4 regions of the Micromonospora sp. NPDC047762 genome follow, and region 4 is predicted to be linked to each of the others. Evidence: riboswitches for the same ligand, from Rfam matches in the RefSeq annotation. Region 4 holds a riboswitch; each other region holds the start of a gene.

Region 1 (3,200 bases), 500 kb from region 4:
ATGTACTCGATCTTCTGCCGCGCGGGCCGGTCGGAGAGGTCGTGGTTGCCGTAGTCCCCCTCGCCGAACGCCTCGTAGGGCGCCGGGATCCACTCGCAGGAGATGGTGCGGGGGCACTCCACCCCGTCCGGGCGGGCCAGCCGGCGCAGGCCCAGCCGGTCCAGCCAGGAACGTTCGGGCCGCACCGTCCGGGCCGGCAGGGTGATCCGTTGGCCGTCGTCGGTCACCCGGGCTTCGCCCGCGCCGATGGTGGTGAAGACCTCGTCGGCGAAGGCCGCCGCGGCGTCGGCGCTGTCCGCGCCCGAGTAGCGGGCCACAGCGCCGTACCAGGCCGCCGGGTCGGTGTCCGCGCCGACCGGCGCGCCCAGATCCCTCTGGTACGCGGCCAGCAGCGCGGCCCCACCCCGGATGTTGAGGCCCGCGTCGGTACGCAGTGCCTCGGGGGCGGCGCCGGTCAGCGCGGCGGCGGCGTCGACGGTCTGCAACGCGGCGGTGGACGGGGCGGGCGCCTCAACCGGTCGGGGCGCGGGCACCCGGGCCGGCCGGGAGCCGTCGCCGCGCGGGTCCTCGGCGCCGGCGTCGTGGTGAGCGCGTCCGGGTAGGGCGGCCACGTGCCGCACGTCGGTCAGGTGCATCGGGCCGTAGCCGCCACTGGTGCTCGGTGTGCCGGCGTTGGTGTCCCAACGGGACTCCAGGTAGGAGACGCCGAGCAGCACGACGGCCGGTACGCCGTACTCGGTGGCCGCGTCGGCGTACTGCTGTTGGCGGTCGGTGGTGGGCGCGGCGGCGGCCGGGCCGGCGGAGAGTGGCACCGTTGTCGCGGCGGCGACCACGGTGGCGGCGAGCAGTGCGCGCCAGCCGGTCGACAGGGTTGGATGGTGCATCGAACCCCCTAGATTCTCGCGGAGTGAGGTCAGGTCACCATCGCGCCGTCCGGGAGCTCGCGTCAATACCTTTCCATCTATCGAAGTGTACGGAAAGAATTCTTCACACACGGTCGGTGACCTCGTCCAATCCGTACGGAGTGTCACGGCCGCACGGGTTGCGGATCGGTAACGGGCGTCTCTACTCTGGTCATTTGTCGGCCCGACAGCAGCTCCGCCCACCCCGGGCGGTAACGGACCGACACCGCCGAGTCGTTTCCGAGCGAACCGGGGACCCAGGTCCCTCGGGGTGAATCCGCAGCCACTGCGGTAGGGCGCCGACTTCCCGCCCGAACCCGTCAGCTAACCCGGTAGGCGGTCAGGAAGAAGGAGTACGGAACCCCGGTGGCACTCCATGCCCCGCGGCCGTCGTCCGAGCGGTCGGCATCAGCCGGCCCGGCGTCGATCGTGCCGCGCCCACGCTGGTCCCGCTTCACCACCGCACTCGCCGCGCTGGCCGGCGTCGCCGTCGTTCTGACCGGCAGCGCCACGGCGGCCCACGCCGACCCCTCCGTCGCCGAGATCGAGCGCCAGATCGACGCCGACTGGAACAAGCTCGAACCGATCATCGAACGGCACAACGCCACCCGCATCGACCTCGCCGCGAAGCGCAAGCAGGCAGACGCCCTGGCCGCCCGGATCACTCCGCTCGAGCGCCAGGTCGACGCCGCGATGGACAAGGTCAGCGCCCTTGCCGTACGCGCCTACATGGGTGAGAACGTCTCGACCGTCAACGCGATGCTGGGCAGCCGGTCGCCCAGCGAGGTGGTCGGCCAGCTCGAAATGCTCGACCGCTTCGCGCACGACCAGCAGAAGGACGTACGCCAGGTGGCCGACCTGCGCGACCAACTGGCCGCGCAGAAGGCGCCACTGGACGAGATGGTGGCCCAGCTGACCCGCACGGAAGCTCAGCTGGCGGCGAAGAAGAAGCAGATCAACGACGAGATCGACCGCCTGCAGAAGCTGCGCCTGAAGGTGTACGGCAGCGGCGGCGGCGGTCCGCTGCGCCCGGCGCCCTGCCCGGGTAGCTACCCCGGCGGTGCCGCGGGCACCGCGGTCAAGTTCGCCTGCGCGCAGATCGGCAAGCCCTACGTCTGGGGTGCCGAGGGTCCGAACTCGTACGACTGCTCCGGGCTGATGCTGGCCGCCTGGGCGAAGGCTGGCGTGTCGCTGCCGCACAACGCCGCCGCGCAGAGCCGGGTCACCAAGAACGTCAGCAAGGGTGACCTGCGCCCCGGCGACCTGGTCTTCTACTACAGCGACATCCACCACGTCGGCATGTACGTCGGCGGCGGCTGGGTGGTGCACGCCTCGCAGGCCGGTCAACCGGTCAAGATGAAGAAGGTCGACGACGGCCCGATCCACAGCTATGGCCGTCCAGGCTGACCCAGTGTGACCGAAGGGCCCGTCGCGATCTCCTCGCGGCGGGCCCTCGTCGTTCTGGTCCTAACGGGTGGGCCAGGTGCGCCAGTGCTGCCAGGCGCGGCTGGGTGTCGGCCCCCGCTGGCCCTGGTAGCGCGAGCCGTAGACCACCGAGCCGTACGGGTGCTCGGCCGGCGAGGAGAGCCGGAAGATGCAGAGCTGCCCGATCTTCATGCCCGGCCACAGGGTGATCGGCAGGTTCGCCACGTTCGAGAGTTCCAGCGTCACGTGACCGGAGAAGCCCGGGTCGATGAAACCGGCGGTGGAGTGCGTGAGCAGCCCGAGCCGGCCCAGGGAGCTCTTGCCCTCCAGCCGGCCGGCGAGCTGGTCACCCAGGGAGATGACCTCCAGCGTCGAGGCGAGCACGAACTCCCCCGGGTGCAGCACGAACGGCTCGCCGTCGGGGACCTCGACCGCCGAGGTCAGGTCGTCCTGCTGCATGGCCGGATCGATGTGGGTGTAGAGGTGGTTGTTGAAGACCCGGAACAGCCGGTCGAGTCGGACGTCGATGCTGGAGGGTTGGACCAGGGTGGGCTCGAACGGCTCCAAGCCCAGCGTGCCGGCCTTGATCTCGGAGACCAGGTCACGGTCGGAGAGCAGCATCGGACCACCATAGCCGCGTTGCCAAAAGTGGCCGGATTCGGTGCTGGACCAGCGCGTCGAGGTCGCTGCTCGTACATTTGTTCGATAGAATGCCCACATGGCTTCCTGGTCCGAATTCGCCGCCGACGAGCCCCGACTCGCCGACGGGATCCGCGTTCTCCTTCAGCAGTACGGGCCGGGCTTCGGCTATCTGGCCACGGTCCGTGCCGACGGTGGGCCCCGCGTCCATCCGGTCTCCCCGGTCATCACCGC
Region 2 (3,200 bases), on a different contig from region 4:
CCGCTCAGCGGTACGGGTCCAGCAGCGCCAGCACCGCCGCCGGGTCCTCCACGTGCGCGTTGTGTCCGAGACCGGGCAGCGTGGCGACCGGTACGCCGTACTCCTTGAGCTGTTCGTCGGTGACCATCGGGTCGTTCTCCCCGCGCGCCAGCACCACCGGCACGTCGGTCGCCGCCAGCAGCACGGCCAGATCGGGCTCGCCGACGGCGAAGGCGGCCGGGTCCATGGCGAGGCGCCACCGGCCGTCGACCTGGCGCAGCCCGGCTTCCACCACCGGGTGGTCCGGCGGGACCAGACCGGTGAGCCCGGCGACCCGCAGGTAGCGGCGAGCCGCCTCGGTGCGGGTGGCGAACCAGCTCACCGGTCGGACGGCGAGCTCGGCGGCGCGGGTCAGCTCGGCGGGTGACCAGAGTGCCTTGATGCCCAGCCCGACCACGGCGTCCACCGGCGTTCCGGCGTCGCGGGCGGCCAGCGCCAGGCCGACCACCCCACCCAGCGAATGCCCGAGCACGACCAGCCGGTCGTCGGGGACGAGGGCCCGCGCGATCTGCTGAGCGAAGCCCGCGAAGGAGTACGAGGGCAGCGGCGACGCCCAGCCGTGGCCGGCGAGGTCCGGTGCCAGCCACCGCCCGGGCCAGTGCTGCTCAAGGTACGGGGCCCAGGGCAACCACACGTCCCCGGTCGTTCCCATGCCGTGCAGCAGCAGCAGGACCGGCCCGCGGCCGGTGTGACCACCCGTTTCATCCACCACGGCCGCAGTCTCCCACGGTTCACGGTCGGGTACGAGGGCCGTCGATGGCGGGCCGGGCGGACAAACGCCGCGGGCGCCGGCCCCTTGTGGGAGACGGCGCCCGCGGCGGTCAGGGTGCCCGGGTCAGGCGGAGTAGCCCCGGCTGGTGATCCAGTTGGCCAGGTCGATCGTGGTGATCCAGTACGACGGGTCGGCCGGGTTCGCCGAGTCGGCGATCCGCACGGTGCGACCGTTGTCCTTGTAGCCCACCACGGCGATGTAGTGCCCACCGCCGTAGGAGTGCCACCCGCCGTTGGTGTCGACGGCGTCCCCGACGACGTTGGCCACCACGCCCCGGCCGTCGGTGACGGCCTTCACCACGTCGGCCTGGAGCCGGTCCATCTGGGCCGGGCTGGGCGCGCCGGGGAACATCCGGGTCCGGTACGGGGAGCCCTTCACCTCGGCGTTGAGCACCCGGGTGGTGTCCGCGGCCGAGTTGGTTCCCATCTCGGTGGTGCCCAGCTCGGCGCCGAGCTCCTCCTGGGTGCGGTCGATGCCGGCGGCGCTGAGCGCGTTCCGGGTGGCCGCCGGGCCGCAGTTGTAGTAGGTGTTCTGCGCCTCGTAGTCGTAGTCGAGCACCTTCGTCGCGGGGGGCTTCGGCGGCGTCGGCTTACGGGTGAGGTCGGGGTTGCTCTTGGCCTTGGCGGCGGGCGACGCGGCGCTGGTGGCCGGGGCGGCCGTGGTCGGCGCGGCGCTGGCCGAGGGGGACGCGTCCCGAGCCTCACTGCGGGAGGCGGCGACGTCGCTGCGCATCTCGGCGACGGTGGTCGCGGTGCGCTGGCCGGCCGGGGCGTCGTCGGCAGTGGTGAGCAGGGCGCCGGTGGTGGTGGCGATCGCGAGGGCTGCGGCGGAGGCGGCGACGATCTGGTACGGGCGCTCGGTGGCGAGGCGACGGAGCTGGCGCTGCAGGGTGTGCTTCACGGGGTCCTCCACGGATCGGGGGGAGAGCGGCACACCGGGGCCGGACCGGTATCCGGGCAGGCGCCAGCGCGCGGACCGTGGTCCGCGGGTGTGAACCGCTCAGGGGAACGCCCGGATCGGCCGGGCGGGAAAGGCGATGACCCGGGGGTCAGCTCACCGTCACGCGACGAATGAGCGGGTGCACCGCCGCGCCGTGGAGGCGAGGGAACAACCGAGGGGTGGAAAGGTGCTGCACGAGGATGGGACTCCTTCCGACACCGCCTACCGGGTTAGCTGACGGATTCGGGCGGGAAGACGCCCTACCGCGGGCCGTGGCTCGCGGATTCACCCCGGACTTACTGGTGGGTCCCCGGTTCGTTGATCACGATTAAGCGGGTCGATGCGGCGTCGCGTCTTGCGATCGGTTACCGCACCGGACGGGACGACACTACTGGCGTCTCAACGCCCTGCCAAGCCAGGTTCACCTGCGTAAACCCCAATTGGCGCCACAATTTCTGCGCGTAATGCCGATGATGTGACTCGATGGGACAACCAGTTACGGCGACGCCTACGGGCGACAACCGGACAGGCCGCAAAGAACGCGGCCACAATCGCGGGAACAATCCCGTCGATCGCGCCGGACGTCCGATTTTGCGATTGGGTGACCGGCCTCACATAACGGATTGGGCTCAACCCACCCGGGCCGGGCGCCACAGTGCCACGACGGCGGGACGCAACGCCCCGGCGACCGTGCGGCGGGCGGGGACCGGGGTCGGGCGGAGCCGGGCCGCCGCCGCGTACGCCTCCTCGGCGAGGGCACGGGCCGACTCGGCGGCCAACTCCGCGTCGCGCCAGGCGACCCGCTCACGATCGGCGGCCACCTGGTAGTCGGTCGACCGCGCATCCCGGATCACCCGGCTGATCAGCACCTCCTGCTCGACCGGGTGTCGCCGGGGATCCCAGCCGCGCCGGTGCCCGAACACGTCGCCGAGCTGCGCCATGGTCAGGTCGCCCCGCCAGTACGCCGCCATCGCCGCCCGGTGCAGATAACGTTCCCGGGCGGCGTACTCGGCGGGGGTGTGCGGGGTCTGCGGGGTGGGCAGTGCCCCCGCGCCAGCGAAGCGACGCGCGGCGGCGTCCGCCTCGTCGTACCCGATCCAGGCCTGCTCCAGCTGTTCCTGAGCGGCCAGCCAGGCGGCACGCCGCCGCTTGGCCGTGGTGGCCGCGCGGGCCGCGGCAACGGCCACCTCCTCGGCGTAGCGGCGCCTGTCGACGGCCTCGGCGGCGGCCAACTCCTGGGCAGTGGGCCCGGCCGGGACCGGGTCGCCAGTCGGCCGGGCCCGTTCGGGGCGGGCGGCCAGCACGGTGAGCAGGCCCAGCGTCAGCAGGAACAGCGTCGACCAGATGGCGGCGGCCCGCGGCACCTCGGTCACGAACTGGTAGAAGACGACGGTCTCCATGGTCGGCACCTCGGGGAGAGAGCAGTGCGATGGAAAGCCGCGCCGACCAG
Region 3 (3,200 bases), on a different contig from region 4:
GGTGGTTCTCGTGGGCGCAGGTCATGACCACCACCATGGGTCCGTCGCCAATGCCGCACACCAGCACCGAGGTCGGCTCTGGGCGGCCTTCGGGTTGCTCGCCACCCTGATGGTGGTCGAAGCGGTGGTCGCACTGCACACCAGCTCGCTCGCCCTGCTCTCCGACGCCGGGCACATGTTCACCGACGTGCTCGGCATCGGGATGGCGCTCGCCGCCATCACGGCGACCCGGCGGGCCACCGGCGACCCGCAGCGCACCTTCGGGCTCTACCGGCTCGAGGTGCTCGCCGCGCTGGCCAACGCCGTCCTGCTCTCCGGCGTCGCGATCTACGTGGTGGTCGAGGCGATCCGCCGCTTCGGTGACCCGCATGAGGTCATCGCCGGCCCGATGCTCGCGGTGGCCGTGCTCGGCCTGCTCGCGAACATCGCCGCATTCGCGCTGCTGCGCGCCGGAGCCCGGGAGAGCATCAACCTCCAGGGCGCCTACCTGGAGGTGCTCGGTGACCTGCTCGGCTCGGTCGGCGTCATCGGCGCGGCGCTGCTCATCACCGTCACCGACTGGTGGTGGGCCGACCCTCTGGTCGCGGTCGCCATCGGCGTGTTCATCCTGCCGCGCACCTGGCGGCTGGCCCGCGCCGCCATCCGCATCCTGGTGCAGGCCGCCCCGGAGCACCTCCAGGTGACCGCCGTGCACGACCGGCTCGCCGCCGTCCCCGGTGTCGTCGAGGTGCACGACCTGCACGTCTGGACGCTCACCTCGGGCATGGAGGTGGCCTCCGCCCACCTGACCATGGCACCGGGCGCGGAGGTCGGCGCGGTGCTCACCGCGGCACGTACGGCCCTGCACGACGACTTCCGCATCGAACACGCGACCTTGCAGATCGAGCCCGGCGCCGCTTCTGGAGCCTGCGGCTCCATCGAATGGTGACCGGTTCGTCGATTTCCGTGGTGACGCACGCACCGTCCGTCACATCGGCTGCAGCGGCCCCACCCGCACCGGTAGGCTCGGTCCCGGCCGTCACCAGGCGGCGCCCTCCCGGCGCCGGTGGCGGTCGCCGCCTAATCGCCCACCTGGGCGAACCGGGGAACCATGTTCCTGGGGTGTATCCGCGTCAGCGGTAGGGATCTTCCGTCCCGAACCCGTCAGCTAACCCGGTCGGCGGCTGACGGAAGGACATGCGCAGTGGCACCAGCACGACCACCCGCCGCCCGACTGGCGGCCCTGATCGTCGCGATGTTCGCCCTCGGCGTCGCGCTTCCGGCCGGCACCGCCTCGGCCGCACCCCCGACCGGCCTGCGGGCCGCCGCACCCGACTCCGACGAGGAGGGCGGCACCCCGGCGTTGCGGGCCCAGCTTGAGGCGGCCAGCAAGGGCTACCTGGACGCGAAGCGCGCCCTGGACACCTCAGTGCAACGGCAGAAGCAGCTCGGCACCCAGTTGAAGACCATCGAGGTCGAGATCGACCAGCGCAACGGCAAGGTCGGCGAGATCGCCGAGGTCGCCTACCGCACCGGCCGGCTCGGTGCGGTGTCGGCGCTGCTCAACAGCAACACCCCGGAAGGCTTCATGGACCGGGCGGCCGCGCTGGACGCGGTGGCGGCCAACGAGGACCGGGTGCTGCGCGACCTGCTGGACACCAAGGACAAGGCCAACCGCACCCGCGTCGCCCTGGACGGCGAGATCAACGAACAGCGCAAGCAGGTCGCGGTGATGGCCAAGCGCAAGGAGCAGGCCGAACGGGCCCTGACCGTGGCCACCACGCCCAAGCCGCAGACCACTGCCGACGCCGGCTCCAACCGGGGCACCTCCAGCGCCAACGCGAAGGCCGCACCGCGCAACTCCGACGGCTCCTGGCCCTCCGAGTCGTGCAGCGTCAACGACCCCACGCCGGCCAACGGCTGCATCACCCCGCGCACCCTGCACGCGCTCAACCAGGCCAAGGCCGCGGGATTCACCCGGTACGTCTCGTGCCACCGCCCCAGCGGCTCGGGTGAACACCCGAAGGGCCGGGCCTGCGACTTCGCGGCGCAGAAGAACGGCTTCGGCGGCAACGCCACCGGCGGCGACAAGACGTACGGCAGCAACCTGGCCGCGTACTTCATCCGCAACGCGGACCGGCTCGCCGTGCTCTACGTGATCTGGTACAGGCAGATCTGGCTGCCCAGCAGCGGGTGGAAGTCGTACAGCGGGGCGCAAGGCACCCCGTCGACCGACCACACCAACCACGTACACCTGTCGGTCTACTGACCCACGCGTCGTGATGCCTGTGAGCCACTGATGCTCACAGGCATCACGTGCGTCCGGGGCCGGGCTACGTCACCGGGCGTACCCCTGATGTCGTCGCTCGTCGGACGACCCGGCCGCGGCCGGCGGGCAGCATCGCGGTATGCCTCGGATCCGACCCACCACCCGCAAGGCGCTGCTCACCCTGCACCTCGTCACCTCGCTCGGCTGGCTCGGCGCCGACCTGGTGCTGCTCACCCTCGGCGTCGCCGTGCAGCGGGGCGCCGACCCGGCGGTGGTCTATCCGGTCACGGCCCTGGTCGGCACGGTGCTGTTCGCGCCGCTGAGCGTCCTGGTCTGGCTGATCGGAGTCGCCAGCTCGCTGCTCACCCCATGGGGCCTGCTGCGCCACCGCTGGGTGCTGGTCAAGCTCGTGCTCACCACGGTGATGGTCGGGCTGGTGCTGTTCCTGCTCACCCCGAATCTGCGTCACGCCGGAGCGGTCGGCGCCGCCCTGCCCGCCCGCGATCGCGCTGACCTGGTCATCGCGCCGGCGGTGTCGACCAGCCTGATGGTCATCGCGACAGTGCTCTCCACCTACAAGCCGTGGGGCCGACGTCCCACCACCCGCCCGACCCGCAACAGCACGCCAACCCCGATCTAACGCCCCCACACCCCGCCCTGCCCGCCCTGCCCGCCCTACGCGCCCGCGATCTTGCACTTGCTGCGCCGACATATGGCTTCATCCCACTGATATCGACAGCCGAAAGTGCAAGATCGGCGCGCCGAGGGGCGCCGCACGGGGTCGGCCACGGGGCGGGGTGGGTCAGGGGTTGGGGGGCGGGGTGTTGGTGGTGCGGTCTAGGGCGGCGCCCAGCCGGGTGGCCAGGGCGAGGTGAGCGGCCTGGGCCTGGCGGAACGCGTAGCGGAACAGGGGCCTCGGCGCGGTCAGGGTGATCTCGACGTCGACGCGGGT
Region 4 (3,200 bases):
GCCCAGCCTGCGCCGGGCCGCGGACGAGGGCGTGGACGACATCGACGGCATCGTCGACATCCACATCGCACAGACCGTCGAGACGCTGCTCGGGCAGTCGCCCGTGCTGGCCGACGAGGTGGCGCGGGGGCGGTGCGCGGTGGTGGGCGTGTCCTACCGGCTGGCAGCCGGAGCGGTACGCCAGGTGGCCGCCGTGCCGGCCGGCTTCGCGACCCCGGCCGAATCGACCGACCCGGCCGCGCCTGCCACCGTCTGACGCGACGAGGGCCGCTCCGCGTCACGCGGAACGGCCCTCGACGGGGATCGGGCGGGTCAGAGCAGCGACATGTGAACGTGGTCGGTGTGGTTCGACGGCCCGCTGTACGAACTCCAGCCGGTGGCCGGGAACCAGATCTGCCGGTTCCAGATCACGTAGTAGATGCCGAGCCGGTCGGCGTTTCGGATGAGGAACGCGGCGACGTTGTTGCCGTACGTCCGGGTGTCGTTGTTGTGCCACGGGGAGAACCCGCTCTTCTGTAGCGACCAGTCGCAGGCGCGGCCCTTCGGGTGCTCCCACGGCCCGCCGGGGCGGTAGCAGCCGACGAACCGGTTGAAGCCGGCCGCCTTGACCTCCTTGTACGCGTGCAGCGTGCGCGGCGTGACGCAGCCGGACGTGGTGGGGTCTTTCTCGCTGCACGACTGGGGCTTCCAGTCACCGTCGGCCGTGCGACCCGGGCCGATCTTCGCGACCTTGGAGGTGGCATCCACCAGGCCGCCGGTGAAACCCTTGCCGCCGACGAGGGAGAGCGCCTTGTCGGCCTCGCTCTTGCGCTTCGCCATCAGGGCGGTCTGCTTCTGCTGCTCGCGTACCTCGGTGTCGAGGGCCAGCTTGGCCTGCTCGGCGCGGGCCTTCACCTCGTTGACCTCGGAGAGCTTCTTCTCGTTGACCATGTTGATCTCGTCGAGCAGCCCGGCGCGCTGGACGAACGAGTCGGGCGCGTCGCTCTCCAGCAGCATCGCGACCGCGCCGATCCGGCCGGTCCGGTACGCCTGGGCGGCGATCTGCCCGACCTGCGGGGCCAACGCGTCCAGTTCGGCCTTGGCGCGGTTGACCTCCGCCGCCAACTCGCTCTGCCGCTTCTTGGACTTGTCCAGCTTGGACTTCGCGGCGGAATAGTCACGGTTGGCCTGCTCGATGACGTCGTTGAGCAGCTTGGGCTCGCCGTCCTCCTCGTGCCCGGACGGTGTGGGGTTCGTCGGGGCGGCGTGCGCCGGGAACGGCCCGGCGAACACGGTCAGTGCGGCGATCACGGCCACCACGGGTGTCAACCAGCGGCGTAGGGGTGCCGTCACAATGTTCCCTTCCGTCGACCGCCGACCGGGTTAGCTGACGGGTTCGGGGCGGAAGTGGCCCCTACCGCTGACGCGGATTCACCCCAGGTACCTGGGTCCCCGGCTCGCCGGTTGGCGATTGGGCGGTGGCACCGCAGGCGCCGCTTCGCGCCTTCATCGGTAACCGGCAGCGAGGTTACCCGAGAGTCGACCGGCTGAGCTATGCCTGGATGCCGACCAAAAGCGTCATTTCGCCATAGCGTTGAGTGACCAGTGACGCGGTTCTCAGGGTGGATGCCCGATCTGGTCACGCTGAGGAGTGTCACCATGCCGTATCCGTGCTCCTGTTCGACTCCGGCCACCGGTCGGTGGCCTCGGATGGGGGTGCGGTCCGCGTCCGGTCCGGCTCGTCGGAGCCGGCCGTTCGCGGTGAGCTGAGTGCGGCCAGTGCCTCGCTGCGGTCCGGCTGGGGCCGGGGCGCGGGAGCGTCGGAGGGAGCCGTGGCATCGGTACCCCCGGCCGCGGTCACCACAGCGGCCAGCCCGGTGGTCAGCGGCACGGCGGCGATCAGGCCGAGGGTGGCGACCGCGCTGCGGACGATCTCCTGCGCGAGGAACTCACTCGTGAGGATCTGCCCGATCGGCCGCGAGTCGGCGGTGAGCAGGAGCAGCAGGGGCAGTGACGCGCCCGCGTACGCCAGCACGATGGTGTTGACAGTGGAGGCGATGTGCGCGCGGCCGACCCGGGTGGCGGCACGGTACAGCTGCAACCGGGTCAGCCCGGGGTTGGCGTTCGCCAGTTCGGTGACGGTGGCCGCCTGGGTGACCGTCACGTCGTCGAGCACCCCGAGCGAACCGATGATGATGCCGGCGAGCAGCAGACCGTGCAGGTCCACGTCGCCCTGGAACATCGACAGGGTGGTGGCGTCCTCGCTGCCGAAGCCGGTGAGGTGGGTCGCGGCCGTGGCGATCGTGGCGAGCACGCCGGTCAGCACCAGGCTGCCCAGGGTGCCGAGCACCGCGACCGACGTCTGTGCGGTGACCCCGTGGGTCAGATAGAGCACCACGAACATGATCAGGGCCGCGCCGACCACCGCCACCAGCAGCGGTGACCTGCCCGCGCTGATGCCCGGCAGCACGAAGGTGAGCAGGATGGCGAAGCTGGCGGCCAGCCCGGCGAGCGCTGCCAGACCCCGCCACCGACCGAACGCGACGATCGCGGCCGCGAAGACCACCGCCAGCCACACCATCGGGGTGCCGCGTTGATGCTCGGCGATGTTCCAGTTGCTGACGGTGGGATCGATCGGATCGGCCAGTTCGACCAGGACGACCTCGTCGCCGACCTCGACCCGGGGTGCGCCGGGCCCGTCGGGCACCGGAGTCCGTACCTGCTGGCCGGCGGTCGGCCCATCGTCCACCCGCACGTCGACGGTGCCGCACCGCCCATCGCCGACCCTCGGTGTGCCCTCGGGGACCGACGGCGCCGGCGGGCACGGCTCGCTCACCACCCGGGTGACAGTGCCGGGGTAGCGCGGCACGTCTGCACCACCATCGGTCTGCGGCGACCCGCCGCGCGGCCAGAGCAGCACCGCGGCCAGCACGGTGGCGACGAAGAGGGGTACCACAGTCACGACGAGGATCCGTCGCACCCGAGGCGGGGCGGACGGAGCGGGGTGAGTGTGGTCGGCGGCCAAGGTGAGACTCCCAACGATCCGGTGCGGAATACGGGTCAGCGGGCCGGGCGGTTCACCGTTGCGGTGGAAACGCGGCGGACGGCGGGGCGGATCGCTGCCTGACGACCGCTTGATCACGGACGGTCAGTGCTCGGCCCGGTCGGCCGGGGGCACCGCCACGACGTGGCGGCGCCGGTGCCCGACTGTGCAGCGGCAT

The links. A riboswitch is a leader RNA that binds a small molecule or an ion and turns the genes downstream of it on or off. The one in region 4 is predicted to bind cyclic di-AMP.
Region 1: linked by a shared signal. The riboswitch ahead of ACGF3C_RS04145 (NlpC/P60 family protein) and the one ahead of ACGF3C_RS01660 (hypothetical protein) in region 4 are both predicted to bind cyclic di-AMP.
Region 2: linked by a shared signal. The riboswitch ahead of ACGF3C_RS12320 (C39 family peptidase) and the one ahead of ACGF3C_RS01660 (hypothetical protein) in region 4 are both predicted to bind cyclic di-AMP.
Region 3: linked by a shared signal. The riboswitch ahead of ACGF3C_RS15935 (coiled-coil domain-containing protein) and the one ahead of ACGF3C_RS01660 (hypothetical protein) in region 4 are both predicted to bind cyclic di-AMP.

Annotation. Positions count from the first base shown of each region.
Region 1 is NZ_JBIDCQ010000001.1:840,479-843,678, reverse strand. Features, by position in the region: gene ACGF3C_RS04150 (N-acetylmuramoyl-L-alanine amidase) at 1-884, opposite strand, end outside; cyclic di-AMP (ydaO/yuaA leader) riboswitch at 1,120-1,255, shown strand; gene ACGF3C_RS04145 (NlpC/P60 family protein) at 1,269-2,309, shown strand; gene dcd (dCTP deaminase) at 2,370-2,948, opposite strand; gene ACGF3C_RS04135 (pyridoxamine 5'-phosphate oxidase family protein) at 3,046-3,200, shown strand, end outside.
Region 2 is NZ_JBIDCQ010000003.1:320,486-323,685, reverse strand. Features, by position in the region: gene ACGF3C_RS12325 (alpha/beta fold hydrolase) at 5-751, opposite strand; gene ACGF3C_RS12320 (C39 family peptidase) at 875-1,723, opposite strand; cyclic di-AMP (ydaO/yuaA leader) riboswitch at 1,955-2,095, opposite strand; gene ACGF3C_RS12315 (hypothetical protein) at 2,380-3,150, opposite strand.
Region 3 is NZ_JBIDCQ010000004.1:420,340-423,539, forward strand. Features, by position in the region: gene ACGF3C_RS15930 (cation diffusion facilitator family transporter) at 11-928, shown strand; cyclic di-AMP (ydaO/yuaA leader) riboswitch at 1,047-1,178, shown strand; gene ACGF3C_RS15935 (coiled-coil domain-containing protein) at 1,184-2,248, shown strand; gene ACGF3C_RS15940 (hypothetical protein) at 2,388-2,888, shown strand; gene ACGF3C_RS15945 (SRPBCC family protein) at 3,051-3,200, opposite strand, start outside.
Region 4 is NZ_JBIDCQ010000001.1:344,433-347,632, reverse strand. Features, by position in the region: gene ACGF3C_RS01665 (carbonic anhydrase) at 1-256, shown strand, start outside; gene ACGF3C_RS01660 (hypothetical protein) at 313-1,332, opposite strand; cyclic di-AMP (ydaO/yuaA leader) riboswitch at 1,337-1,467, opposite strand; gene ACGF3C_RS01655 (YibE/F family protein) at 1,634-3,004, opposite strand.